3 regions of the Ruania suaedae genome follow, and region 1 is predicted to be linked to each of the others. Evidence: predicted binding sites of a transcription regulator. Region 1 holds the regulator's gene; each other region holds the start of a gene.
The links. The regulator LexA, encoded in region 1, represses DNA repair genes until DNA is damaged. The targets are predictions, from matches to a motif close to TCGAACANNTGTTCGA.

Region 1 (9,422 bases):
CTACTGACGTCACCTCCCTGCACGTGCCGGTGCGCGGCACCTCCGACGTGTGCTCTGGGTGAAATCCCTTGGCCGCCACGCGCGCAGGTGGGATCGTAGAGGATCGCTTCCTGATCGAGAGGACACCATGACCGAACCTTCCGCCCGCACGACCCCGCCGCAGCCCGGGCCCTCCACCGAGGACCGCGCGCAGGACGTCGTGGCTCGCATCCTGGCACGGGCGGGAACGGCCATCCAGGCCACCGATGACGAGCACGGCTCCCACGGCGGTGATCAGCTCGACCTCGACGAGCGCGCCGCGCTCCGGCGGGTCGGAGGGCTCTCGACCGAACTCGAGGACGTCACCGAGGTCGAGTACCGGCAGCTGCGGTTGGAGCGCGTGGTGCTGGTCGGCCTGTGGACCCGCGGCACCGCCGAGGCCGCCGAGGTCTCGCTGCGCGAGCTCGCCGCCCTGGCCGAGACGGCCGGTTCGGAGGTCCTCGACGGGCTGTTGCAGCGCCGCTCCGCGCCGGATCCGGGCACCTACATCGGGTCGGGCAAGGCGGCAGAGCTCGCCGACGTCGTCAAGAGCACCGGCGCGGACACGGTCATCGTCGACTCCGAGCTCGCTCCCTCCCAGCGCCGCGCGCTGGAGGACGTGATCAAGGTCAAGGTGATCGACCGCACGGCGCTGATCCTCGACATCTTCGCCCAGCACGCCAAGTCCCGTGAGGGCAAGGCGCAGGTCGAGCTCGCCCAGCTCGAGTACCTTCTCCCGCGCCTGCGCGGCTGGGGTGAGTCGATGTCGCGCCAGGCCGGTGGCCGCGCCGCCGGCGGTGAGGGCATCGGCTCCCGCGGGCCAGGTGAGACCAAGATCGAGCTCGACCGGCGCCGCATCCGCACCCGCATGTCCAAGCTGCGTCGCCAGATCGCCGGGATGGCACCGGGCCGCGCCGCCCGCCGGAGCTCGCGTCGCACCGGAGCCGTGCCCTCGGTGGCGATCGCCGGGTACACCAACGCCGGGAAGTCCTCCCTGCTCAACCGGCTCACCGGAGCCGGGGTGCTGGTGCAGAACGCCCTGTTCGCCACCCTGGACCCCACCGTCCGCCGGGCCGAGACCGAGGACGGGCGGCTGTTCACCCTGGCCGACACCGTCGGATTCGTCCGGAACCTGCCCACCCAGCTGGTGGAGGCCTTCCGCTCCACCCTGGAGGAGGTGGGCGAGGCCGACGTGATCGTGCACGTGGTCGACGCCTCCCACCCCGACCCCGAGGGCCAGCTCACCGCCGTGCGGGACGTGCTCCGCGACATCGAGGGTGTCACCGACATCCCGGAGATCGTCGCCCTGAACAAGGCTGATCTCGCCGAACCGGAGACCATCGCCCGGTTGCGCACGCGGGAGCCGCGGGCGATCGCGGTCTCGGCCCGGACCGGCGCCGGCGTGGCGGAGTTGCAGGCGAGGATCGCCGAACTGCTGCCACGGCCCGCCGTCGAGGTCGATCTGCTGGTGCCCTACTCCCGCGGTGATCTGCTTCACCGCGCCCACACGGCCGGCGAGGTGATCTCCATCGATCACCTGGCCGAGGGGACGCACCTGGTCGCTCGGGTGGACGAGGCGCTCGCGGTCGAGCTCGACGCGGCTGCCCGCGCTGCCTCCTGAGGGTCCACAGCCGGTCGGTCGCAGTCGGCCCGGGCGGGCCGCACGCGCTACCGTCGTCGGGTGGCTGCTGAGGTGAGGACCGCGACCGACGGGTCGGGCGAGACCGCGACTGCGCATGCCATCGACGCGGTGCTCGACGCGGTCGTGGAGTCGATGGGCGGTGCACGCCGGGAGGGGCAGCACGCCATGGCGCGCGCGGTCGCCGACACCCTCGACGACGGCGCCCACCTGCTCGTCCAGGCCGGGACCGGGACGGGCAAGTCGCTCGCCTATCTCGTGCCCACCCTCGCCCGCGCCGTCGGCTCCGGCCAGCGTGCCATCGTCTCGACCGCCACCCTGGCGCTGCAGCGCCAGGTGATCGGGCACGACCTCCCGCTCGTGGCCGACGCGCTGGCCGAGCACCTTCCCCGGGCCCCCGAGGTCGCCCTCCTCAAGGGCTGGCACAACTACGTGTGCAAGCACAAGCTGGCGGGCGGCTACCCCGAGGACGAGGAGGGAACGCTGTTCTCGGCCACGGAGGCGGCGCCGTCGGCGGCGGAGGAGCACCCGGGGCAGGCGGCGGTGGACGACTCGCTCGGCACCCAGGTGGTGCGCCTGCGCGAGTGGGCCGCCGAGACCGAGACCGGCGACCGCGACGACCTGGTGCCCGGCGTCAGCGAGCGGGCGTGGCGGCAGGTCTCGATCACCTCGATGGAGTGCCTGGGGCAGAAGTGCCCGCTGCTGGCCGAGTGCTTCCCCGAACGCGCGCGCACCGCCGCCCGGGAGGCGGATCTGGTCGTGACCAACCACGCGATGCTCGGGATCGCTGCCTCCGGCTCGCCCAAGGTGTTGCCCGAGCACGAGATCCTCATCGTCGACGAGGCGCACGAGCTCGGCGACCGGGTCACGGCGCAGGCGACGGTGGAACTCTCGGCCGCTGTGGTCGAGCGCACCGCCCGGACGGCTCGCCGTCACGGCGGCATCGCCCTCGCCGGGATGGACGACGCCGCCGCCGAGCTGCGCACGCTGCTGATGCAGGTGCCCGAGGGCCGGCTGCCGGCGGGTCTGCCCTCGGAGCTGACCGGCGTCGTGCGCTCGGTCGCCGACGCCGCACGCGAGGGTATGTCCGCGATGAAGGGCGAGGGCAAGGGGGAGGCCGCCGGTGGGGTGACCATGGCCAAGAGCGCGCTGCTGGTGCTCTTCGAGGTGGCGGACCGGCTGCTCTCGGACCGGGTGACCGACAAGACCGATGTGCTCTGGTGCGAGCGCGGCCGCCGACCGGGGGAGGCCTCGCGACTGATGGTCGCACCGCTGGACGTCGCGGGACCGATCGCCGGCGAGCTGCTGGCCGGACGCAGCGCCGTGCTGACCTCGGCCACCCTCGCCCTCGGTGGCACCTTCGAGGCCACTGCCGGCGCGCTGGGCCTGCGCGCCGGCAGCTACCGCGCCGAGTCGGTGGCCTCGCCGTTCGACTACGGCCGGCAGGGGATCGTCTATGTGGCACGGCACCTGCCGCCGCCGGGACGGGACGGGACGGACGAGCGCGTGCTCGACGAGATCGAGGCACTGGTGGCCGCGTCCGGAGGCGGCGCCCTCGGGCTGTTCTCCTCACGCCGCGGCGCGCAGCTCGCGGCCGAGGCGATGCGCGAGCGGCTGGACACACCGGTCCTGCTGCAGGGCGAGGACGTGCTGCCGACGCTGGTGCGGGAGTTCGCGGCCGATCCCGCCGCCTCGCTGTTCGGCACGCTCTCGCTCTGGCAGGGGGTGGACGTCCCGGGGCAGTCGAGCCGGCTCGTGCTCATCGACCGCATCCCCTTCCCGCGTCCCGACGACCCGGTCAAGGCGGCCCGGGCCGAGGCCGTGGCTGCCCGCGGCGGGAACGGCTTCATGGCCGTCTCGGCCACCCACGCCGCGCTGCTGCTCGCCCAGGGCGCGGGCCGGCTGATCCGCTCGACATCCGATCGTGGGGTGGTCGCGGTGCTCGACCCGCGCGTGCGCACCGCACGCTACGGAACCTTCCTCACCGCGAGTCTGCCGCCGCTGTGGCCGACAACCGATCGTGACGTGGTGCTGGCCGCCCTGCGACGACTGGCGTCGTCGTGAGCGCGGGCGCGGGCACGATCGCCGTCGTCGGAGCCGGTGCGGTGGGCGCCACCTACGCCTATGCGGCTCTCATGCACGGCGTGGCGCGGCGGGTGGTGCTCTACGACGTCGACGGAGCCAAGGTGCGGGCGGAGGCGCTCGACCTGGCACACGGGATCGAGTACGTGCCGATGGGCAGCGTGGAGGGATCGGACGAGATCGACATCTGTGCCGGCGCGGATCTGGTGGTGGTGACTGCGGGCGCCAAGCAGCACCCCGGGCAGAGCAGGATGGACCTGGCCGGCACGACCGTCGCACTGATGCGGACGCTGCTGCCCGGCCTGGTCCGGGTTGCTCCCGACGCCGTCTATCTGATGGTCACCAATCCGGTCGACGTGGTCACCTACGCCGCCCAGCAGATCTCAGGACTGCCACCGGCCCGGGTCCTCGGCTCGGGCACCGTGCTGGACTCCTCCCGGCTGCGTTACCTCGTCGCGACCGCCTGTGGTGTGGCCGTGCGCAACGTCCACGCCTACGTCCTCGGTGAGCACGGGGACTCGGAGGTCGCGATCTGGAGCTCGGCGACCATCGGGGGCGTGCCCGCTCGTGAGCTCCCCGAACTCGGTGCGTCGGTGCGCGACCGCCTCGCACGGGAGGTGGTCGAGTCCGCCTACCGCATCATCGAGGGCAAGGGCGCCACCAACTACGCGATCGGTCTCGCTGCCACCCGCATCAGCCAGGCCATCCTGCGCGCCGAAGGTGCCGTGCTGCCCGTCTCCGGCCTGCTGGAGGGATACCACGGGATCTCCGGGGTCTGCCTCTCCGTCCCGTCGGTCGTCGACGGCACGGGTGTGTCCCGTCAGCTGGAGATCCCCCTCGATGACGCCGAGCTCGCGGCACTGCGGGCCAGCGCGGACTCGGTCCGGGAGACGGCGCGGCGCTGCGGGCTCTGACTGCCGGCCGGCGCCGTGCTCAGAGCGAGCGCAGCACGCTCACGACCCGGCCGAGGATCTCGGCGTCGGTGCCGTCGATCGGGCTGTAGGCGGGGTTCGCGGGGAGCAACCAGAGCGCCTCGGACGTGCGCTTGAGGGTCTTGACGGTGGCCTCGCCGTCGATCATGGCGGCGACGATCTCACCGTTCTCGGCCACCTTCTGCTGCCGGACCACCACCCAGTCGCCATCACAGATGGCGGCGTCGATCATCGAGTCACCGACCACCTTGAGCAGGAACAGGTCACCCTCGCCGACGAGCTGGCGGGGGAGTGCGAAGACGTCCTCCACCGCCTGCTCGGCGAGGATGGGTCCGCCGGCGGCGATCCGGCCGACCACCGGGACGTAGGTCGCGCGCACATCGGCCTGGCCACCGTCGTGCAGGGTCAGCTCCTCCGGCTCCGCCGCGACCTCCTGTGCGTCATCGGGGTGGATGATCTCGATCGCACGGGTGGAGACCGGGTCCCGGCGCAGGTAGCCCTTCTTCTCCAGCAGGTGCAGCTGGTACTTCACCGACGACGGGCTCGCCAGTCCGACCGACAGGCCGATCTCCCGCATCGTCGGCGGGTAGCCCTTCTTCTCGAGGCTCGTGCGGATCGAGTCCATGATCTTGCGTTGACGCGGGCTGAGCCCGTCCGGTCCAGGACGGTCCTTCGGGTCTGATTTCGCGCGGCTCACGGCGTCCTCCAAGGGGCCTCGGGTCTCGACGGTGGAGTCGATGTCGGTGGTCGGTGGTGTGCTCTCCAGAGTCGATGTTCACCCTACGGCGAGCGTCGCAGCATCGGAAACATCTGTTCGACTGGCGTGTCGACAACTGTCGCACATGCGTGCTACGGTCGCAACAGATGTTCGACGAACGAGTGTTCGATGCCAGCTGGCTCGAATTGCTCCCGAGAGCACGATCGAGAGGAGAGCGCAGATGAGCGCCCTTGCCCTTCCGACCCCGGAGTTTCGCCCCGCCCCCGCCCGTCCCCGCCACCTGGTGGCGGTACCGGAACTCGTGCCGGCGCCCCCAACGCAGGATGCGCGGTCGTCGGCTGACGCCGCCACCGGCCCTGCGCGGCTGACGCGCCGCGGGCAGGTCGTCCTCAGCCTGCTGGCGTTCGTCGCGGCGGCCGCGCTCGGGTCGGCGCTCGGTCTCGCGCTTCCTGCTGACGAGTCCGCACCGGCTGCGGTGGCGACGGTCACCGTCGGTGCCGGCGAGAGCCTGTGGGTGGTGGCCGAGGGCGTGGCCGCGCCGGGTGAGGATGTCCGCCCCGTGGTCGAGCAGATCATGGCGCTCAACGGACTCACGGACTCGACCGTGCACACCGGCCAGCAGCTGAGCGTGCCGGCGGCGGGATGACGTCGTGCCCGTGACGGCCCGTCCGTGGCGGTCCGCCCGTGCCTGCACGCGGACGGCCGGGTCCTGTCCGCCGCTGCCCAGATCTAGTAGTTACACTAGTGTGACTGCCGCAGATCTTGGGTTCTTGCGGCCTCGTCTCGACGAGAGGTATCCCGACCGGTGCACTGTCCGTTCTGTCGCCACGGCGACTCGCGCGTGGTCGATTCGCGCACGGCGGACGACGGCGCCTCCATCCGCCGCCGGCGGCAGTGCCCTGAGTGCGGGCGGCGGTTCACGACCGTCGAGAGCACGAGCCTGAGCGTCGTCAAGCGTTCCGGTGCCGTGGAACCGTTCAGCCGGGACAAGATCATCGCGGGTGTGCGCAAGGCCTGCCAAGGCCGCCCGGTCTCCGATGACGATCTCGCCCTGCTCGCCCAGCAGGTCGAGGAGGCCGTCCGCTCGACCGGCGTGGCCGAGGTCGACGCGCACGAGGTCGGCCTGACGATCCTCGGCCCGCTCCGGGCGCTGGACGAGGTGGCCTATCTGCGCTTTGCGAGCGTGTACCGGTCCTTCTGCTCGCTGGAGGACTTCGAGGCAGCGATCACTGCGCTGCGAGAGGACCGGGCGCAGGCCCGGTCCCTGCCCTGAGACGGCCGTCGGTGGCTCGGGAGGGGAAGCCCGGGCCACCGACGGCGACACCCCGGGGAGGCTCCCGGCGGCGCGGTGCCGGGCTCAGAGCCGGCTGGACCTGTTCGCCCAGATGTTCACGCCGCCGTCGTGAGCGTGCTCGTCGATGGCGGCCAGTTCCTCGCGCGTGAAGTCCAGGTGGTCCAGCGCGCCGAGCGTGTCATCGAGCTGGTCCACGCTGGAGGCCCCGATCAGCGCGGTGGTGATCCGTGGGTCGCGGAGCACCCAGGCGATGGCCATCTGCGCGAGGGTCTGGTTGCGTCGCTCGGCGATGGCGTTCAGCGCCCGGATGCGGGCCAGGTTCTCCTCGGTCAGGAACGAGGTGCGCAAGGGCCCCTCGCCCGCTGCGCGCGATCTCTCCGGGATGCCGTGCAGGTACTTGCGGGTCAGCATCCCCTGGGCGAGCGGCGAGAAGACCGCGGCGCCGAGGCCGACGTCGTCGAGCACGTCCAGCAGGCTCTCCCCGCTCCCGTCCGGCTCCTCGACCCACCGGTTGATCATCGAGTACGAGGGCTGGTGGACGACCAGGTCGAGACCGATCCGGCTCGCCACCGCCATCGCCTCACGGGTCCGCGCCGCCGAGTAGGAGGAGATGCCTGCATAGAGTGCCTTGCCGGAATCGATGGCGCTCTTGAGCGCGCCGAGCGTCTCGTGCAGCGGTGTGGTCGGGTCGAAGCGGTGGCTGTAGAAGATGTCGACGTAGTCGACCCCCAGCCGCCGCAGCGAGGCGTCGAGCGAGGCGAGCAGGTACTTGCGCGAGCCGCCCTCACCGTACGGGCCGGGCCACATCCGGTATCCGGCCTTGGTGGCCACGACGAGCTCGTCCCGGTGGGCCCGGAGTTCGCCGGTGAGGAGCCGGCCGAACACGGTCTCGGCGGCACCGGGCGGGGGCCCGTAGTTGTTGGCGAGATCGAACTGGGTGATCCCGCGATCGAAGGCGTGGAGCACGATATCGCGCTGGGTCTGCAGGGAGCGGTCCGTCCCGAAGTTCTGCCAGAGTCCGAGGGAGATGGCCGGCAGGTCGAGGCCGGACCGGCCGCAGCGGCGCCACGGCATCGAGTCGTAGCGCGAAGGTGCGGCGTGATACGGCGTCGTCATGCCACGATGCTATTTCCCTGGTGGTAGCCGAGCATCCGGTGCACGCTGGGGGAGGGCCGAGTACCGCCGTCCGGGCCCGGGCCGACCGGCCCCTCAGGGCGCGACGACAGGAGGACCTGTGGCACACGCACCGCATGCAGAGGAGGCCGGCGCGCCCGAGCGGGAGGATCCGATGGCAGCGGCCAAGGCTCGGATGCGCGAGGCGCTCGACCGCAAGGCCGAGCGTGACCACCCGAGCGCCCAGGGCGCGCGCAACACCGGCCAGGTGCACGGACCCGAGGTCGAGGGCAGCGGGGGTCGGCGAGTCTTCCGCCGCAAGTCCGGCTGACCGACCAGCTCCCGGGCCCGGCGTGGGTCCGGGAGCGTGCGTCTGTGCGTCTGTGCGTCTGTGCGTCTGTGCGTCTGGGTCTGTGTGTCTGTGTGAGTGTCAGTCCTCGGCCCCTGGACGCAGCGCGCGAACGCGGATCGTCGCCTCCATGGCCTCCAGCCGGGCGATCGTGTCCGCCGGCAGGTCGCTGCCGACGTCGGTGACGACGTAGCCGGTCGAACCGGATGTGCTCAGGGTCTGACGCTCGATGTTGACCCCCGCGCTCGAGAGCGTCTGGTTGACCGCCGCCAGCACGCCCGGGACGTTGTGGTGCAGGTGCGCGATCCGCAGCGTCTCCTGATCGGGCCGGTCCAGAATGAGGGCGGGCAGGTTCACACTGAGCGCTGTGGCCCCGTTCTCGAGGTAGTCGCGCAGCTTGCCGGCCACGAACGTGCCGATGTCCTGCTGAGCCTCCTCGGTCGACCCGCCGACATGCGGGGTGAGGATCACGTTCGGCAGGTCCCGCAGCTCGGAGTCGAACGCGTCGCCCTGGCTCTTGGGCTCGTGCGGGAACACATCGACCGCGGCACCGGCGATGCGGCCCTCGAGCACCTCCCGGCGCAGCGCGGCGTAGTCCACCAGGAACCCGCGGGAGAGATTGAGGAAGATCGCGCCGGCCTTCATACGACCGAACTGGCCGGCCCCGAACATCCCGGCGTTCCCGGCGCGGCCGTCGACATGGAGCGTCACCACGTCGGCCTCGTCCAGCAGCGCGTCCAGGCTGGGCATCCGCCGTGCATTGCCCAGCGCCAGCTTCTCGGCGGTGTCGTAGAAGATCACCCGCATGCCGAGCGCCTCGGCCACGACCGAGAGCTGGGTGCCGATGTTGCCGTAGCCGACGATGCCCAGCGTGCGGCCGCGCACCTCGTGGGCGCCGCTGGCGGACTTGTCCCAGATCCCGGCGTGGAGCGACTTGTCCTTCTCGGTCAGCCGCCGGGTCAGCGCGATGATCTCGGCGAGCGCGAGTTCGACCACCGATCGGGTGTTCGAGAACGGGGCGTTGAACGCCGCCACGCCCGCCTCGGCCGCAGCGCGCAGGTCGATCTGGTTGGTGCCGATGCAGAACGCGCCCACGGCCAGCAGGTCAGGGGCGTTCTCGAGCACGCGCTGGGTGAGGTTGGTCTTGGACCGCAGGCCCAGAACCTGGACGCCACGGAGCGCCTCGATCAACTCGTCCTCGTCGAGCGCACCGGGCCGGGTGCTGACGTCGAAGCCGGAGCCCTGCAGAAGTTCACTGCCGAGGTGATGGATGTTCT
Region 2 (9,422 bases), 150 kb from region 1:
GGTGAGGACGTCGAGCTCGCGGCGGGCGGCGTCGAGGTCGAACCGGCCGGGTTCGGGTTCCAGGGCGCGGCGCACGGCGCCCTTGCGGCACCCGGTGAGGATCAGCCAGTTGCCGCCGGCGAGGTCGGCGAGCTCGGGGAGCACGTACCGGGCCTCCCCCTTCGCGCCGCTGGCCAGGTGCGCGGTGGCGATGGCGCGGGAGAGCCGACGGTAGCCCTCGGTGCCACGAGCGAGGACGAGCAGGTGGGTGCCGTCCGGGTCGGGCATTCCGGTGGGGCGCACGGGGGCGTCCAGGCTCAGCTCGGCGCCGTAGAGGGCCGGCAGGTTCGCGGCGCGGGCCGCCTCGGAGAAGCGGACCACCCCGTACAGGCCGTTGTGATCGGTGATCGCGAGCGCACTGAGCCCGAGCCGGGCCGCCTCGGCCACCAGCTCCTCCGGCTGACTGGCACCGTCGAGGAAGCTGAACGCGGAGTGCGCGTGCAGCTCGGCGTAGGCAGGAGGCCCACCCGGCGGTCGTGCGAACATGCGTTCTATTGTAGTCGCCTCTGTCGGACCGGGGCACGGCCACCCCACGGGTACCGTGAGCGGGTGACCTCTCCCCTCCCCGCCGGCGTCCTGTTCGACATGGACGGCACGCTCGTCGACACCGAACCCCACTGGCAGTCCGCCCAGGAGGCGCTGGCCGCGAGCGCCGGCACCACCTGGTCACAGGAGGACTTCGAGGCCTCGATCGGCCGGCCGATGGAACGCTGGGCCACGATCCTCAGCGAGCGCGGCGTGGCCGGGAGCATCGAGGAGATCATCGCCCGGGCGGTGGCCCACGTCAGCGAGCGGATGCGCGCCGACATGCCGTGGTTGCCGGGCGCGCGGGAGCTGCTCGCCGGCCTTGCCGACGCCGGGGTCCCCTGTGCCCTGGTCACCAACAACGCCGGCGTCAATGCCGAGCTGCTGCTCGCGGCCGCCCCCCGCGGCGCCTTGCGCCTGGCGGTCAGCGCCGACGACGTCACCTCACCCAAACCCGATCCCGAGCCCTACCTGAGCGCCGCGACCCGCCTGGGGATCGACCCTGCCCGCAGCCTCGCCTTCGAGGACTCCGCCGCCGGAGCGATCAGCGCTCATGGTGCCGGCCTGGAGGTGTGGTTCCTCACCAGCCACACCCCTGATCCCGGGGTCCCAGCCCAGTTGTTGTCCTCGCTGGCGGAGATCGGCGTGGCCGAGGTGCAGGCTGCCCTGCGGGCGGGGACGGCAGCGAGAGCCTGAGGCGAACCGGTAGGACGCCGGCAGCAGCTCGTGTCCCCCGCTAGTCGTAGACCCCCTCCAGCCACCAGCGCTGCCCGTCGCCGGCGAGCAGCAGGGCAGCACCGTCCCCGGTGACCTGCAGGTAGTGCCGCGCCTGCCCGCCGGCCCACCACCGCTCATGGACCGGCCAGGGCCCTGCCCATCCGGTGATACGTAGCCGACGAGGCTGCCCGGCCCGGCCTGCCTCCTTCTGCCCTGCTTCGACCTGCGCTCGAACCGGGTGGCCCGAGAGCTCCCCTCGCACCCCGACCCGCACCAGGCCCCCCGCCTCGTCCACGAGCCGGATCGGCACCGGCTCGGCGGGCACGGTCGCGGGCAGTGGGCGGGGGATCTGCCCCGGCCACGGCTGGTCGGGATCGCGCACGGGCGCGACGTCGTCACCCCAGGCCACCAGCCGGACCCGGTCACGCGGGGAACGCCCGCCCTCGGGCACCGGGACGAGCACCCCGTCGGCCCCGAGCATCCCCTGCACCCGCAACGCCGCCCGGCCCGCCTGCCGCTCCCCGCGCCCGACCCGTCCCCACAGCCCCTCGGAGACCGTGCTCGCCGGGGAGACCTCCTCGGCGGTGAGGGTCAGCCGGGTCAGGGCCGAGCTCGGTGGGCGGCCGCTGCGGCCGCTGAGCCATCCGTCCAGCTGCCAGCGCACCCGGTCGGTCAGCTCGGTGGCGGCCAGGACGCCATCGATGCGCCAGGTGCGTTCCAGCTCGCCGCCGTCCTCGGTACGCGCCTGCACCCGCAACCGCCCGCACAGCACCCCGCGCCGCATCATCCGCGCGTGCAGGTCCTCGGCCAGCCGCCTGGCTGCGAACGCGGCGGTGTCCAGCCGCTGCGCCGGCGGGTCGAGCTCGGCAGCACTGGTCAGGTCCGGCTCACCCCGCCGCCCGGAGGGCGCCTGCCCGTCCAGGCCGGCCGCAAGTCGCCGCGCCTGCGCCCCCAGCGTGCCGAACCGGGCAGCCACCTGCCCCGAGCGCATCTGTGCGAGGCCGCCCAGGGTGTCGATGCCCAGCCGGCGCAGCACTCCGGTGAGCTCGCCCATCTCCCCCCGGGACTGCCGGGTGGTGGTCACGTGCACGAGGTCGCGCACGTCCCTCCGCGCGAGGAAGCCGGCCGAGGCGCCCGGCGGGACCAGGACGGACTCGCGTGCGGCAAGCAGGGCTGCCAACAGCCCGTCCGCCATCCCGACCTGCGCCTCCACCCCGGCTCCCACCGCGGCGCCGATCAGCACCTCGGCCACCGCCTCCTCGGACCCGAGGTAGCGGCGCGGGCCCTGCGCCGCCAGGACCACCACTCCCGGGCGTAGCACCTGCACGTGCGGCACCTCCCCCTCGACCGCCTGGGCGACCGCTTCGAAGGCGCGCACGTCCCGCCCCTCGTCCATCGGCACCAGGACCAGCTCGGGGCAGACCGCCTGCGCCGACCTGCGGCGCTGCCCCCGGCGCACCCCGCTCGCCCTGGCCCGGGCCGATGCGGCCACCACACCGCGGGCGTCGTACACGGCGACGGGCTGGTGCGACTGGACCAGCCCCTCGGCTGCGGCGGCGACCACCGGCCAGTCGGGTACCCACAGGACCGCGAGACGGGTCGCCTGTTCCTGCGCAGCTGCCGGCTCGGGCACTGCCGCACTCACCGCACTCACCCGGCCCGCACCAGTCGGGCATCGGCACGGGCATCAGCGGTGCCGGCCGCGGCCCCGGCGGGCCGGTCGAGCGATCGCAGCGGTGATACCGCCGGCACCGCCGGGACCGGTCCCCAGCCCTGCAGGCCGCGGCGGGCGTGGAGGGCCCGGGTGAGGTCGCCGCGACGATGCCTCGCCGTGATGGTCACCTCTCCCGAACGCAGCACACCGCTGCCCTGCCCCACTCCGTGCCAGGCGCGTGGGGTCACCTCGAGCACGGTGTCCGCACCCGGCCAGGGGCCGGCGGTGAGCATGACCGCCCCGCGCACCCGGATCCGGGAACCGATCGTGCGACGCTCCCGGTCGAGCAACGAGCCCGCCGACCCGAGCACCACCACGTCCACCCCGTCCACCAGGGCGCCGAGCACGCCCGCCAGATCCGGACCCGGCCGTGGCACCACGACCGTGCGCTCCAGCGGTAGTCCCAGCTCGGCCGCGGCGGCGAGCCCGAGGTCCGGCAGCCCCACCATGGCGCACCAGGCACCTCCGGACATCGCCCCGGCCGCCAGGGAGAGCAGCACCGAGGTGCTGCCGAGCACCTGGACCGCACCCCCGCGGCGCATCCCGTCCGGGAAGAGCGGGGCGAGCCCGCCGGGGACCGCGAGCGCCTGCTCGGGATCCACACGGCGACCCTCGTCGGGCTCCTCTCCCGTGCCCTCCTGCGCAGGGGGCAGGGAGACGACGTCCGGCGGCTCCAACCGGGCACGCACCCCCACCTCCGCCTCGGCGGTGGCGAGCACCTGCCGTGCGGCATCCAGGCGAGCAGCCAGCTCGGGTGGTAGTTCGCGTGACACGGGCTCCGTGACCCGTTCTGCGGTGAGACTCATCGGCGTCCCTCCTCTCTGTGCTGCACGGTAGGAGCCACCACCGACATCGAACATCGGTTCGATCAGTAGACGTCCCCCCGGGGGCCGGTGTCAAGACAGCCCGGCGTGCCGATCGCGCGACACGCCAGGGCAACTCCGGCGTGGCAGGACACATCGCGGCCAGGCGTCGTAGGTTGGGAGACGACGCCTCGACGGAAAGGACGTGTCATGGACCTGCAGCGCCCCCTGGCCCCGCACCCCTACGAGATCCTGCCCACAGTCCCCTCGTTCCCGCTCTCCAGCCCGGACCTCACCGAGGGCGCGGCGATGGACTCCCGGTACGCCGCCGACGGCGAGAACACCTCCCCCACCCTCGTCTGGGACGACCTGCCCGAGGGCACCCAGGGCCTGCTGGTCACCTGCTTCGACCCGGACGCCCCGACCCCGTCCGGCTACTGGCACTGGACGGTCACCGATCTGGACTCCTCCGTCTCGACCCTGGAGCAGGGCGCCGGCGAGAGCGACCTGAGCCTGCCGGGCGCGGCATTCCACCTGCGCACCGACGGCGGTGCCTTCGCCTACGAGGGCGCGGCACCTCCGCCCGGGGACCGGGAGCACCGCTACGTCTTCGCCGTGCACGCCCTGGACGTCCCCACGCTGGAGCTCTCGAGCGAGGACAGCCCCACCAAGGCCTCCTTCATGGCCCTGTTCCACACCATCGGCCGCGGCGTGCTGACGGTGACCTACCAGAACTGATGCGGCTGGGCACGCTCGAGTGGTCCCCGGCGCTGGACCACCCGGACCTGCTGGCGGCGCCGGTGCACCAGGCCCTGCTGGCCTGGGCACAGCACGCACCGGACGCCGTCGGGCAGGTGCTGGTGACGCCGATCGATCCGGAGCAGGCGGACACCGCCGACATGAGCGCCGCCTACGACCTGCCGCTGGAGGCCTCGGCGAACTGCGTGCTGGTGGCCGGCAAGCGCAACGGCGAGGAGCGGCTCGCGGCCGCCATCGTGCGCGCCACCACCCGGGCGGACGTGAACTCCACCATCAAGCGGTTGCTGGACGTGCGCAAGGCCTCGTTCCTGCCCGCCGAGCGGGCGGTGAGCGACGCCGGGATGGAGTACGGCGGCATCACCCCGATCGGCCTGCCCGATCAGTACCGGGTGCTGCTGGATGCCCGCACCACCACCGGCCCGGCGATCATCGGCAGCGGTATCCGCGGTTCGAAGATCCTGCTGCCCGGTGAGGTGCTCGCCGAGCTGCCCGGGGCCGAGCTCGTGGACGGGCTGGCGAAGGAGATCCCCGCCTGAGCCTCACACCGAGAAGTACTTCGCCTCCGGGTGGTGGAAGACCACCGCATCGGTGGACTGCTCCGGGTGCAGCTGCAGCTCCTCGCTCAGGCTCACCCCGATCCGCTCCGGGCGCAGCAGCTCGATGATCTTGGCCCGGTCCTCCAGGTCCGGGCAGGCCGGGTAGCCGAAGGAGTACCGCGCGCCCCGGTAGTCGACCTTGAACATGCCCTCCAGGTCGGCCGGATCCTCGCCGGCGAACCCGAGCTCGGCGCGCACCCGGGCGTGCCAGTACTCCGCGAGCGCCTCGGTCAGCTGGACCGAGAGGCCGTGCAGTTCCAGGTACTCGCGGTAGGCGTTGGCCTCGAACAGCCGCGCGGTGTGCTCGGCCACCCCGGAGCCCACGGTCACCAGCTGCACCCCGAGCACGTCGGTCTCACCGGATTCACGCGGCCGCACGAAGTCGGCCAGGCACAGGTGCCGGTCGCGCCGTTGCCGGGGGAAGCTGAAGCGCATCCGTTCGGTGCCCGGCTCCCCACCGCTACCGCCGTCGGGGCCCTCGTGGTGCAGCAGCACCACATCGTCGCCCTCGGCGACCACCGGGAAGTAGCCGTAGACCACCGACGGCACCAGCATGTCCTCGGCACGGATGCGCGCCAGCCAGTCCCGCAACCGCGGCCGGCCCTCGGTCTCGACCAGCTCCTCGTAGGTCGCACCGCCCACCCCGCGCCCGGGCTTGAGGCCCCACTGGCCCATGAACGTGGCCCGCTCGTCCAGGAATGAGGAGTACTCGGCCAGGGCGATGCCCTTGACGATGCGGGTCCCCCAGAACGGCGGTGTGGGCACCGGGTTGTCGGTGGCCACGTCCGAACGCTCGGGCAGGTCCTCGGCCGGGGTCTCGTCCACGGTCACCTGGGCGTGGCGGCGCTTCTTCAGCGCCGGCAGCCCGACGGCGTCCGCTCCCTCTCCCCGGGCCACCCGCACCAGCGGCTCCATCAGGCGCAGCCCCTCGAAGGCGTCGCGGGCGTAGCGCACCTCGCCGTCGTAGACCTCGTCCAGGTCGTCCTCGACGTACACCCGGGTCAGCGCCGCGCCGCCGAGCAGCACCGGGTACTGGTCGGCGAGCCCCCGGGTGTTGAGCTCCTCCAGGTTCTCCTTCATCACCACGGTCGACTTCACCAGCAGCCCGCTCATGCCGATCACGTCGGCCCGGTGCTCCTGCGCGGCCTCGATGAACGCCGACACCGGCTGCTTGATGCCGATGTTGACCACCGTGTAGCCGTTGTTGGTGAGGATGATGTCCACGAGGTTCTTGCCGATGTCGTGCACATCCCCGCGCACGGTGCCGAGCACGATGGTGCCCTTCCCCCCGCCCTCTTCGACCTTCTCCATGTGGGGTTCGAGATGGGCCACCGCCGTCTTCATCGTCTCGGCGGAGGTCAGCACGAACGGCAGCTGCATCTCCCCGGCGCCGAACCGCTCACCGACCACCTTCATCCCGGCGAGCAGCTGGTCGTTGACGATGTCGAGGGCCTTCCAGCCCTCAGCCAGCGCGGCGTCGAGATCGTCGTGCAACCCCTTCATCTCGCCGTCGATGATGCGGCGGGCGAGGCGTTCGTCCAGCGGCAGCGCGGCGAGCTCGGCGGCGCGGGCGTCCTTCAGCGCCGCCGAGTCCACCCCGGAGAAGACGTCCAGCAGGTGCGCGAGCGGGTCATGGGTGAGCTGGTCACCGTCGTAGGCCCGCCGGTCCCACACCAGGTCCTCGGCGGCCTGACGCTGCTCCTCGGGGATCTGCGCCAGCGGCAGGATCTTCGCGGCGTGCACGATCGCCGAGTCCAGCCCGGCCTCGACGGCGGCGTGCAGGAACACCGAGTTCAGCACCACCCGGGCGGCCGGGTTGAGCCCGAAGGAGATGTTGGAGACACCCAGGGTGGTGTGCACCGCCGGGTAGCGGCGCTTGAGCTCACGGATAGCCTCGATCGTCTCGATCGCGTCCCGTCGGGTCTCCTCCTGACCGGTCGCGATCGGGAAGGTGAGGGTGTCGACGATGATGTCCTCCACCGCCATTCCCCAGCGGCCGGTGAGATCCTCGATGAGACGGGAGGCGATCGCCACCTTGTGCTCGGCGGTGCGCGCCTGCCCCTCTTCGTCGATGGTCAGGGCCACCACGGCCGCGCCGTGCTCGATCACGTGCGGCATGATCTTCGCGTACCGGGAGTCCGGGCCGTCACCGTCCTCGAAGTTGACCGAGTTCACCACCGCGCGCCCGCCCACGAGCGCAAGCCCGGCACCGATCACCGCGGGCTCGGTGGAGTCGATCACCAGCGGCAGCGTGGAGGCGCTCGCGAGCCGGGAGACCACGCTGGTGACATCGGCCACGCCGTCGCGGCCCACGTAGTCCACGCACACATCCAGCAGGTGGGCGCCGTCGCGGGTCTGGGCCCGGGCGATCTGGACGCACTCGTCCCAGTTCTCGGCCAGCATCGCCTCCCGGAAGGCCTTGGAGCCGTTGGCGTTGGTGCGCTCGCCGATGGCCAGGAACGCCGCGTCCTGGTCGAAGTCGGTGTGGGCGTACAGGCTCGCCACCCCGTGGGTGGGCTCGGGCTCCCGGGCGACGACGGCCCTCCCCCGGACCTTGTCCACCACCGCCCGCAGGTGCTCGGGTGTCGTACCGCAGCATCCACCGACCAGGTTGAGCCCGAACTCGCCCACGAACTGCTCGTGCGCGGCGGCGAGCTCGGCCGGGGTGAGCGGGTATTCGGCGCCGTGGGTGCCCAGCACCGGCAGCCCGGCGTTGGGCATGCAGGTGATCGGCACCGGGGAGTGCTTGGACAGGTGGCGCAGGTGCTCGCTCATCTCCGCCGGGCCGGTGGCGCAGTTGAGGCCGATGGCGTCGATGCCGAGCGCGCTCAGGGTGGTCAGGGCGGCGCCGATCTCGGAGCCCATCAGCATCGTGCCGGTGGTCTCCACCGTGACCTGGGCGAAGATCGGCACCTCCAGGCCGGTCTCGGCCTGGGCCTGCTTGCAGGCGTTGATCGCAGCCTTGGTCTGCAGCAGGTCCTGGCTGGTCTCCACCAGCAGCGCGTCGGCGCCGCCGCGGATCAGGCCCGCGGCCTGCTCGGCGAAGGAGGCCTTGAGGGAGGCGTAGGTGACGTGCCCGAGGCTGGGCAGCTTGGTGCCGGGGCCCATCGAGCCGAGCACCCAACGCGGGTGGTCGGGGGTGGAGTGCTTCTCGGCGCTGCGGCGCGCGATCGCGGCGCCGGCCTCGGCGAGCTCACCGATGCGCTCGATGATGTCGTAGTCACCCAGGTTGGAGGCGTTGGCGCCGAAGGTGTTGGTCTCCACGCAGTCGACCCCGACGGCGAAGAACTCCGCGTGCAGGGACTCGATCACCTCGGGCCGGGTGACGTTGAGGATCTCGTTGCAGCCCTCCAGGCCCTGGAAGTCCTCCAGGGTGAGCCCGGCGTCCTGGATCATCGTGCCCATCGCGCCGTCGGCGACCACCACCCGGTTGCGCATGGTCTCGAGCAGGGCGGCGGAACGGGGTGGACGCATAGGAGAAGTCTAAGAGCCCGCGTACCAGCGCAGCAGCCGCTCCACCTCGGCCGAGATGGCCTCCAAGCCGGGTGCGAACCACTTCCGGGAGTCCACCAGGTCCGGGTCCGCCGCGAGGGCCTCGCGCACGGAGCCGGTGAAGATCTTGTTCAGGTGGGTGGAGACGTTGATCTTGGTCATCCCCGCCTCGATCGCCGCCCGCATCCCCTCATCGCTCACCCCGGAGGAGCCGTGCAGCACCAGCGGCACGTCCACGGCGTCGGCGATCCGGGCGATGAGCTCGGTGTCCAGCACGGCACCGCGGGTGGTCATCGCGTGCGAGGAGCCGACCGCCACCGCCAGCAGGTCCACTCCGGTCTCGGCCACGAACCGGGCTGCGTCGGCCGGATCGGTGCGTGCGGAGGGGTCGTGCACGCCGTTCTTGCCACCCACCTCCCCGAGCTCGGCCTCGACGGACACGCCCCGCGCGTGTGCCATCGCGACCACCTCGGCGGTGGTGGCGAGATTCTGCTCGGTGGGCAGCTTCGACCCGTCGTACATGACGGAGGTGAAGCCCAGGTCGAGCGCCTCGCGCACGAGCGCGACGTCGTCGGCGTGGTCCAGGTGGACCACCACCTCCACGGACGCGGCCCTGGCCAGGGCGAGGGTCGCCGTCGCGATCGGGGCGAGCGCGCCGTGGAATGCCACCGCGTTCTGGCTCACCTGCAGCACCACCGGCCGGCCGGCGCGCTCGGCGGCGGCCATGAAGGCGGCGCCGTGCTCGAGGTGGACCACGTTGAACGCACCGAGTCCGGT
Region 3 (9,422 bases), 620 kb from region 1:
CCTGGGTGATCGACCGGTCCTCGACCAATGGCACCACGCTCCTGTCCGCGGCCGGGGACGAGCGCGCCCTGGTCCCGTGGGAGGAGACGCCGGTGGCGCCGGGTGAGTCCGTGCGGATCGGATCCTCGGTGCTGCATGCGCGCGAGGACCGTTCGCCCAGCGCCCGCACCCAGACCAGCGACGGGTGAGGTGCGTGGTACGGTGCCGATCATGCGCATCGACGTCAGCCTCCTCCTTCGCTGCCGCGCCGAGGCCCACTAGGCCGGATCCTCGTCGCGGAGTGCAGTGGTGCCCGGCCTCACCCGAACCACAGCACCATCAATCACAGCGATGAGGATGATCTTTCGATGACACAGCGCACCACTCACGGCATGCCGGTGGGCAAGTACCAGCCCTTCGTCGGTGTCGAGCTGCCGGACCGGACCTGGCCGACCAGGACGATCACGGCTCCGCCCCGGTGGCTCTCGACCGACCTGCGCGACGGGAACCAGGCGTTGATCGAGCCGATGGACGCCGCCCGCAAGCGCCGCATGTTCGACCTGCTGGTGGCGATGGGCTACAAGGAGATCGAGGTCGGGTTCCCGTCCGCCTCGCAGACCGACTTCGACTTCGTCCGCAGCATCATCACCGACGAGGCGATCCCCGAGGACGTCACCATCTCGGTGCTGACGCAGGCGCGGCGCGAGTTGATCGAGCGCACCGTGCAGTCCCTCGAGGGCGCGCACCGGGCCACGGTCCACATGTACAACGCGACCGCCCCGGTCTTCCGCGAGATCGTCTTCCGCAACGACCGCGCCGCCACCAAGGAGCTGGCCACCGCCGGCACGCAGCATGTGATCGACTACGGCGAGAAGATCCTCGGGCCGGACACCGAGCTGGGCTATGAGTACTCCCCGGAGATCTTCATCGACACCGAGCTGGACTTCGCGCTGGAGGTCTGCGAGGCCGTGATGGACGTCTGGGCACCCGAGCAGGGCCGGGAGATCATCCTCAACCTGCCGGCCACGGTCGAGCGCGCGACGCCGAACGTCTACGCCGACCAGATCGAGTGGATGAGCCGCCACCTGAGCCGCCGCGAGCACGTGGCCCTGTCCGTGCACCCGCACAACGACCGGGGCACTGCCGTTGCCGCCGCCGAGCTGGCGGTCATGGCCGGTGCGGACCGGATCGAGGGCTGCCTGTTCGGTCAGGGCGAGCGCACCGGCAACGTCGACCTGGTCACGCTGGGGATGAACCTGTACAGCCAGGGCGTGGACCCGGGCATCGACTTCTCCGACATCGACGGGATCCGCCGGGCGGTGGAGTACTGCACGCAGATGGACGTCCACCCACGCCATCCCTACGGCGGTGACCTGGTCTACACCGCCTTCTCCGGCTCCCACCAGGACGCGATCAAGAAGGGCTTCACCGTCCGCAACGAGCGGGTGGCCGCCGCCGGGGACGACACCGCGATCGCCTGGGACGTGCCGTATCTGCCCGTGGACCCCGAGGACGTCGGCCGCAACTACGAGGCCGTCATCCGCGTCAACTCCCAGTCCGGTAAGGGCGGGGTCGCCTACCTGCTGCAGAGCACCCGCAACCTGGACCTGCCCCGGCGCCTGCAGATCGAGTTCTCGCAGAGCGTGCAGAAGCACACCGACTCCTTCGGCGGCGAGATGAGCGCTCAGCGGCTGTGGGAGATCTTCTCCGACGAGTACCTGCCCGCTGGTGAGCACGGCGGCCTGACGCCCTGGGGCCGGTTCACGCTGCGCTCGACGCAGATCACCTCGGCCGGTGACGGTAGCGACGACGTCCTGACCGTCACCGTCGATGACGGTGGTCAGGAGCGCAGCGTCGAGGCCCGCGGGAACGGACCGGTCGCGGCCTTCACGGCAGCGCTGGGCACGCTCGGTGTTCAGGTCTCGGTGCTCGACTATGCCGAGCACGCGCTCTCCGAGGGCGGGGACGCCTCAGCGGTCGCCTACGTGGAGTGCGAGGTGGCCGACCAGGTGATCTGGGGCGTCGGTATCGACCCCTCGATCACCACGGCCTCGCTCAAGGCCATCGTCTCCGCGGTCAACCGCGCCCTACGCTGAGGGCCCGGCCCGCGCGAACTCGCAGTCGGGCGCCGCGAGCTCGCAGTCGGGCACGCCGGGAGAGATCACGGCGTGCCCGCCCGGGCGGGTGAAGTGCCAGTGGCCGGCGTGGCGGGTGATGGCGATGTCGCGTTGGTGCACGTAGGCGTGGTGATACCAGCACAGCAGGATCCCGTGCTCGACGTCGGTGCGGCCACCGCGTGACCACCATCGGCTGTGGTGGATCTCGCCCCACCCCGGCGGCGCCTCGCACCCCGGGTACTGGCAGTGCCGGTCGCGGGCCCAGATCCCGCGGGTCTGGGCGGGGGTGTGCAGCCGCCGGCCGCGCCCGACGTCCAGCGGCTGGCCCTCCGGGCCGAACACGACCCCGGTGAACTCGCCGTCGCACGTCAGTGTGGCCAGCTGGGCGAATCCGATGGGCGTGCCGTCCTGCAGCGTTGCCGGCTCGGCGCCGCGCAGGGCCTCGATGGGGAGCCTCGCCTCGATCGTGCCGGCGTCGTGGGGCACGGCGGGCGGGGTCTGGACCAGGCGGTGGAGCGTCTCGGCGGGAACGTGCACCAGCAGCGTGGGTCGCACCCGCGCGTGGGGCCGGAACGCGCCCGAGTCGAGCGCGTGGCGGGCCATCGCCACCATGGCGTTCGCACGATGCTGCGACCGCGATCGTTCGTCCTCCTCGGCGGGAGTGCCGATGATCGCCTCGAGCGCGCAGGCCAGACCCTGGCCGTTCTCGGTCGTCAGCCACCCGTCCAGCCGGTAGCCGTCCAGGGTGGGGGACAGGTGCACGTGCTCGGCGGCGCTCTCCTCGCGCCAGTTCCGGTCGGCACCCTCGGGGTCGGCACGGATGGTCCAGGCAGCAAGCACCCGCGAGAACGCATCCGGAGGCAGGAGCCTGGCCTGCTGCACCAGGAACGCCTCGCCCGTGGCGGGATCGCTCAGGTGCTCGATCAGGACCGGGCTCTTCGTCGTCTCCCGCGCCAGCAGGCTGACGTGGTCCGGGCTGATCTCACCTGCCGCGGCGGCGCCGGCGGTCAGGGGCAGGTGCCGCAGGACCCGCTGGGCCGTGCGCAGTCTGGCGGCCGTGGGCGCCTTGCGGCGACCCGTCGTCTGGGCCCACCAGGCCGCCGGCGAGCGGTGCCCGTGCACCGCCCAGACGCCGTCGGCCTCGACGGCGGTCATGACGGAGGTGGTGACGGCCTCCAAGCGGCGGTGCGCCCCCTCCAGGCGGGTGACGAGCCCGGGCAGCCGGGCGGAGTCGACCTGGTGCAGGTCGAGGGCGAGCAGCTGGTCGAGCTGTGTACCGATGGTCTCGACGAGCTCCTCCACCCGGGGAGCGTTCCCCTCGGGTGTCCTCGCCATCCGGGCGCCGCCGGTAGCCCTCGCCGTGTGGTCGATGACGCTCATGCTCACCCCCGGTGCCCGTCCGCTGATCGTTCCTCCAGCGTAGAACACCAGTTCGATGGAGTCAAGACCTTTCCCCGGTATTGCAACGAAAAACCACGGTTGAGGGGTTGTGGACGAGTCGACATCGGCGCTGGTCAGAGCCTGGATGACGGGCGGTGTGCGGCCCGGCGCGGGAGTGCGCCGTCGGGGCCCTGGTGGGGGACAATGGCAGCGTGAAGCTGTATCGGGACGAGGCGATCGTGCTGCGCACCCACAAGCTGGGTGAGGCCGATCGGATCGTCACGCTGCTCACCCGCAACCACGGTCAGGTGCGCGCCGTCGCCAAGGGGGTGCGGCGGACCTCCTCGAAGTTCGGGGCCCGGCTCGAGCCGTTCGCCGTGGTCGACGTCCAGCTCTACGCCGGGCGCACTCTCGATGTCATCACCCAGGTGGACACCCTCGCCCCGCACGGGCGCGCGCTGTGGGCCGACTACGGGCTGTACACCACGGCCACGGCCATGGCCGAGACGGCGGAACGGCTGACCGAGGTCCCTGGCGAGCCGGCCACCCAGCAGTACCTGTTGCTGGCGGGGGCGCTGCGCGCCCTCGCGGAACGGCGCCACCCAGCCACGCTGGTGCTGGACTCCTACCTGCTGCGCGCGCTCGCCGTCGCGGGCTGGGCGCCGTCCTTCGACGAGTGTGCGCGCTGCAGTGCCCCGGGCCCGCACCGCGCGTTCTCGGCGCCCGTCGGTGGAGCGGTCTGCACCGGTTGTCGCCCACCCGGGGCTGCCGCCCCCGCGCCGGAGACGGTCGCGCTGCTCGGTGCGCTGCTCGCGGGGGAGTGGGCCGGCGCCGAGGCGAGCGAGGACAAGCACCGGCGCGAGGCCTCGGGGCTGGTCGCCGTCTACACCCAGTGGCACCTGGAGCGGCAGCTGCGCTCCCTGCGGCACGTGGAGCGCGCCTGATGCGGCCGTCCCAGCCGCCGCCCCCGCACCCCTCCGGAGCCCGCCCGCCGCAGCTTCCGGACCAGCTCGTCCCCCGGCACGTGGCGATCGTGATGGACGGCAACGGCCGCTGGGCCAACGCGCGTGGCCTGACCCGCAACGAGGGGCACGCCGCCGGTGAGGCGGTGCTGCTCGACGTCGTGGCCGGGGCGATCGAGATGGGCATCACGCACATCAGCGCCTACGCCTTCTCCACCGAGAACTGGAAGCGCTCACCCTCGGAGGTGCGCTTCCTGATGGGCTTCAACCGGGACGTGCTGCGCCGGCGCCGGGACCAGATGAACGACTGGGGCGTCCGGGTGCGCTGGGCCGGCCGGCGCCCACGGCTGTGGCGTTCGGTGATCTCCGAGCTGGAGGAGGCCGAACGTCTCACCGCCGGCAACAGCACCTGCACGCTGACGATGTGCGTCAACTACGGCGGCCGGGCCGAGATCGCCGATGCGGCGCGCGCGATCGGTCACGAGGTCGCGGCCGGGCGGCTGCACCCGGACCGGATCACCGAGCGGACCATCGCCCGCTTCCTCGACGAGCCGGACATGCCCGACGTGGACCTGCTGATGCGTACCTCGGGTGAGCAACGCACGTCCAACTTCCTGCTGTGGCAGTCGGCCTACGCCGAGATGGTCTTCATCGACAAGCCGTGGCCCGCATGCGACCGGCGGGACCTGTGGGAGGCGGCGCGCACCTATGCCAGCCGTGACCGCCGCTACGGCGGTGCGATCGACGCCCCGGAGGCTCCGGCCGGGGGCTGACGCCGAGGCCTCAGTCCCGGCCGTCGACGCCGCTCAGCTCCGCGGCCCGGGACGTGCGCACGCCACGCGCACGACGGCGCAGCACCACCACCCCGACGGCGGCCAGCACCACCAGTACCGCGATCACCGCAATCCCCACCGGCGAGCCGGCCGCGGCGGCCAGCGCCGCCTCCCACACCGCGAACCCGATGGTGGAGTAGATCGTGCCCCAGGCCAGCGCGCCCGGGATCTGTGCCAGCGCGTACTTCCACCAGGTGATCCGCAGGATCCCGGCGGCGGCCTGCACCATGGATTGGAACCCCACCGTGACGTAGCACAGCGGCACGGCCACCAGCCCCCAGCGCCGGATCGCGACGATCCCGGCGTCGGCGCCACCCCCGGCCAGCCAGTCGTGCGCGCGCCGGCGCCAGCCCTGATCGGGTCGGGTGCGGCGCAGCGCCTGGTCGGTGGGAACCCGGCCGATCCAGTACAGCAGCTGGCCGCGCAGCCAGGCGCCGGCCGAGAGCGTGGCCAGCACGAGCACGAACGGCAGGCCCGTGAGGAACTCAGGCACGCGCGCTCACCGCCGCAGGGGCGGACGCGAGGCGCTCACGCGCCCTCCCGGACGGCGGTGCACTGAGCGCACAGGCCGAACAGCTCGGCCGTGTGCTCGACGGCGCTGAACCCGTGCTCGGCGCCCACCGTCGCCGCCCACCGCTCCACGCTGGCGGCGTCGAGCTCGACCGTGGCGCCGCAGCGGCGGCACACCAGGTGGTGGTGGTGCCCGCGGGAGGCGCACTGGCGGTAGAGCGCCTCGCCGTCACCGTTGCGCAGGACGTCGAGGTCGCCGTTCTCGGCCATCACCTGCACGGTGCGGTAGACCGTGGCCAGGCCGATGCCCTCGCCGCGGTCGCGGAGCATCTCGTGCAGCTGCTGGGCGCTGCGGAAGTCGTCGGTGCCCGCGAGCAGATCGCTCACCGCCGCACGCTGGCGTGTCATGCGCTGCATCGGGCTCCTCCTGTCAGACGTGGACGTCATCCGCCATGTCCGGGTGCGGATCGACGCCACGCTCCCGGCGCGGCCGGACGACCGCGCGGATCGTGGCCACCCCAGCGTAGACGGTCACCGCGAGCACGACGATCGTCGCGCCCGGGGCCAGCGGCTCGGTGAAGGTGATCAGCAGCCCGCCCACGCAGACCACGGCGCCGATCACCATCGCGGCGGTCATGGTCCGCCGGAAGGAGGACGTCAGCTGTTGCGCGATCGCCACCGGCACGATCATCAGCGCACTGACGAGCAGGAGTCCGACCACGCGCATGGAGGCGGTGACCGTCAAGGCCGCGACCACGGCGATCAGGATCGTCAGCAGCCGCACCGGCAGCCCGGAGGAGCGTGCGAACTCCTGATCGTGGCTGACGGCGAAGAGGGCGGTCCGCAGCCCGATGCCGACCAGCAGGATCAGCCCCGACATCACCGCCGTGGTCACCAGGTCACCGGTGGAGACGGTCGAGAGGGAGCCGAACAGGTAGGCCATCAGGTTGGCGTTCGTCCCGCCCGCGAGGCTGATGATGACCACTCCGCCGGCGATCCCGCCGTAGAAGAGCAGGGCCAGCGCCACGTCACCGCTGGTGCGGCCGCGGGCGGACACGATCTCGATCAGCACAGCGCCGATGATGGCGGCGATCACTGCGCCGATCACCGCATAGGCGTCGTTCGGCTGGGCGTGGGTCCAGCTGCCCACCAGCCAGCCCATGGCCACCCCGGTCAGGGCCACGTGCCCGACACCGTCGCCCAGCAGGGACAGCCGGCGCTGCACGAGGTAGGTGCCCACCACCGGTGCCGTGGCGCCGACGATCAGCGCGGCGATCAGCGCACGCTGCAGCAGCGGGCTGGTGAGGGCGTCGGCGATCTGGGTGAACCAGTCCATCACGGCAGGCTCCGTTGCAGGCTCGAGTCGGCCGGTGGCTCGCCGTGGTCGGGGTGGACGTGCTCGTGCCCGGGGCCGGCGTGTGCCGGGGCGGGCTCGGGCAGGTCGCCGTCGTGCACCACGCGGCCGTGGCGCAGCACCACCGCGCGCTGCAGCAGTCCCCGCAGCTCACCGATCTCGTGCAGGACCACCACCACGGTCGTCCCGCCGTCGTGCAGGCCCTCCAGGACGCGCGCGAAGGCCTGTTGGGTGGGGGTGTCCACCCCGGCGACCGGCTCGTCCAGGACGAGCAGGTCGGGCCGGCGCACCAGGGCGCGGGCGATGCTCACGCGTTGCTGCTGTCCGCCGGAGAGCTCGTGCATGGCACGGTCACCCCGGTCGGCCAGTCCGACGGCGTCCAGCGCCTTCAGCGCCTGCCCGCGCGCCCCGCGCGGCAACCACAGCCGACGGCGTTGCAACAGCCCCGTGAGCACCACCTCGAGCGCCGTGGCCGGCAGCCCGGTGGGGGCGGGCCGGTGCTGGGGGACGTAGCCGATGCGGTGCCAGGGCACGGCCGCAGCCCGGCGCAGCGGCGCGCCGAACAGTGCCGCGCTGCCCGCGGTGACCGGTGCCATCCCGAGCAGCGCCCGCATCAGCGTCGACTTGCCCGAGCCGTTGGCGCCCAGCAGCGCCACCGTCTCCCCGGCGTCGACCTGCAGGTCGACGCCGCGCAGCACCCGGCCGCGGCCGTAGTCGACATCGAGACCGGCGGCCTCGATCACCGGCGTGCTCACTCCTGGCACCGATTCATGCAAACGATTCTCACTCTGTGCAGGGGAGGGTGTCAAAGCTCCGTGGCGAGCGCCACAGTGGCGGTACCCGGCGCGGCCGGCGGGGGTCAGCGGGGCCGGGGCCGGGCCCGGTAGCCTGTCGGGGAGTCACGCCCGGCACCCTCGCGGCGTGAGGTCCCCCGACCCAGGAGTGAAACCGTGGCCAAGGAGCCGTCCCGTCTCGATGCCGTCGTCAACCTCGCCAAGCGCCGGGGCTTCGTCTTCCCCTCGGGGGAGATCTACGGCGGGACGCGGTCGGCCTGGGACTACGGGCCACTCGGCGTGGAGCTGAAGGAGAACATCAAGCGCCAGTGGTGGCGGGCGATGGTCTCCAGCCGCGACGACATCGTCGGCCTGGACTCCTCGGTGATCCTGCCCTCGAAGGTGTGGCAGGCCTCGGGCCACATCCAGGCGTTCGTGGACCCGCTGGTGGAGTGCCTGAGCTGCCACAAGCGCTACCGCGAGGACCACCTGCTGGAGGAGTTCGAGGAGAAGAAGGGGCGTGCCCCCCAGGGCGGGTTGGACGAGATCGCCTGCGCCAGCTGCGGCACCCGCGGGCAGTGGACCGAGCCGAAGATGTTCAACGGGCTGCTCAAGACCTACCTGGGCGTCACCGAGGACGAGTCCGGCCTGCACTACCTCCGCCCGGAGACCGCGCAGGGCATCTTCGTCAACTTCGACAACGTCCAGCGCACCTCGCGGATGAAGGTGCCCTTCGGCATCGGGCAGATCGGGAAGTCCTTCCGGAATGAGATCACGCCCGGCAACTTCATCTTCCGCACCCGTGAGTTCGAGCAGATGGAGATGGAGTTCTTCGTCCAGCCTGGCAGCGACGAGGAATGGCACCAGTACTGGATCGACGCGCGCACGCAGTGGTACACCGATCTGGGCGTGGATCCCGCCAACCTGCGCCACTTCGAGCACCCGGCGGAGAAGCTCTCGCACTACTCCAAGCGCACGGTCGACATCGAGTACCGCTTCGGCTTCACCGGCAGCGAGTGGGGTGAGCTCGAGGGGATCGCCAACCGCACCGACTTCGACCTGTCCACGCACAGCGAGCACTCCGGCAAGGACCTCAGCTACCTCGACCCGTCCACGAACGAGCGCTACACGCCCTACGTGATCGAACCGGCGGCGGGGCTGACCCGGTCGCTGATGGCGTTCCTGGTGGAGGCCTACACCGAGGACGAAGCGCCCAACGCCAAGGGCGGGGTGGACAAGCGCACCGTGCTGCGCCTGGACCACCGGCTGGCGCCGGTCAAGGCCGCGGTGCTGCCGCTCTCGCGCAACGAGCAGCTCTCCCCGACGGCCCGCGACCTGGCCGCGCAGCTGCGCAAGCACTGGAACATCGACTTCGACGACGCCGGTGCGATCGGGCGCCGGTACCGTCGCCACGACGAGATCGGCACCCCGCTGTGCATCACCGTCGACTTCGACACCGCCGACGACCAGGCCGTCACCGTCCGTGAGCGCGACACGATGAGCCAGGAGCGCGT

Region 2: imuA' (DnaE2-dependent mutagenesis accessory factor ImuA') is a predicted target of LexA. The motif match lies at 3,848-3,863, and genes of this name have one in related genera.
Region 3: LQF12_RS09365 (HNH endonuclease signature motif containing protein) is a predicted target of LexA. The motif match lies at 3,517-3,532, and genes of this name have one in related genera.

Annotation. Positions count from the first base shown of each region.
Region 1 covers NZ_CP088018.1:1,394,636-1,404,057, forward strand. Annotated here, with positions in the region: gene hflX (GTPase HflX) at 128-1,639, shown strand; gene LQF12_RS06400 (ATP-dependent DNA helicase) at 1,793-3,721, shown strand; gene LQF12_RS06405 (L-lactate dehydrogenase) at 3,718-4,653, shown strand; gene lexA (transcriptional repressor LexA) at 4,673-5,296, opposite strand; gene LQF12_RS06415 (LysM peptidoglycan-binding domain-containing protein) at 5,610-6,035, shown strand; gene nrdR (transcriptional regulator NrdR) at 6,195-6,662, shown strand; gene mgrA (L-glyceraldehyde 3-phosphate reductase) at 6,747-7,799, opposite strand; gene LQF12_RS06430 (DUF5302 domain-containing protein) at 7,918-8,127, shown strand; gene serA (phosphoglycerate dehydrogenase) at 8,227-9,422, opposite strand, start outside.
Region 2 covers NZ_CP088018.1:1,540,237-1,549,658, reverse strand. Annotated here, with positions in the region: gene LQF12_RS07145 (error-prone DNA polymerase) at 1-525, opposite strand, end outside; gene LQF12_RS07140 (HAD family hydrolase) at 589-1,260, shown strand; gene LQF12_RS07135 (Y-family DNA polymerase) at 1,301-2,926, opposite strand; gene imuA' (DnaE2-dependent mutagenesis accessory factor ImuA') at 2,932-3,801, opposite strand; gene LQF12_RS07125 (YbhB/YbcL family Raf kinase inhibitor-like protein) at 4,009-4,536, shown strand; gene LQF12_RS07120 (YbaK/EbsC family protein) at 4,536-5,093, shown strand; gene metH (methionine synthase) at 5,097-8,627, opposite strand; gene LQF12_RS07110 (class II fructose-bisphosphate aldolase) at 8,637-9,422, opposite strand, start outside.
Region 3 covers NZ_CP088018.1:2,009,745-2,019,166, reverse strand. Annotated here, with positions in the region: gene LQF12_RS09375 (FHA domain-containing protein) at 1-188, shown strand, start outside; gene leuA (2-isopropylmalate synthase) at 348-2,075, shown strand; gene LQF12_RS09365 (HNH endonuclease signature motif containing protein) at 2,067-3,476, opposite strand; gene recO (DNA repair protein RecO) at 3,689-4,420, shown strand; gene LQF12_RS09355 (isoprenyl transferase) at 4,420-5,211, shown strand; gene LQF12_RS09350 (DedA family protein) at 5,222-5,764, opposite strand; gene LQF12_RS09345 (Fur family transcriptional regulator) at 5,800-6,198, opposite strand; gene LQF12_RS09340 (metal ABC transporter permease) at 6,212-7,117, opposite strand; gene LQF12_RS09335 (metal ABC transporter ATP-binding protein) at 7,117-7,899, opposite strand; gene LQF12_RS09330 (glycine--tRNA ligase) at 8,086-9,422, shown strand, end outside.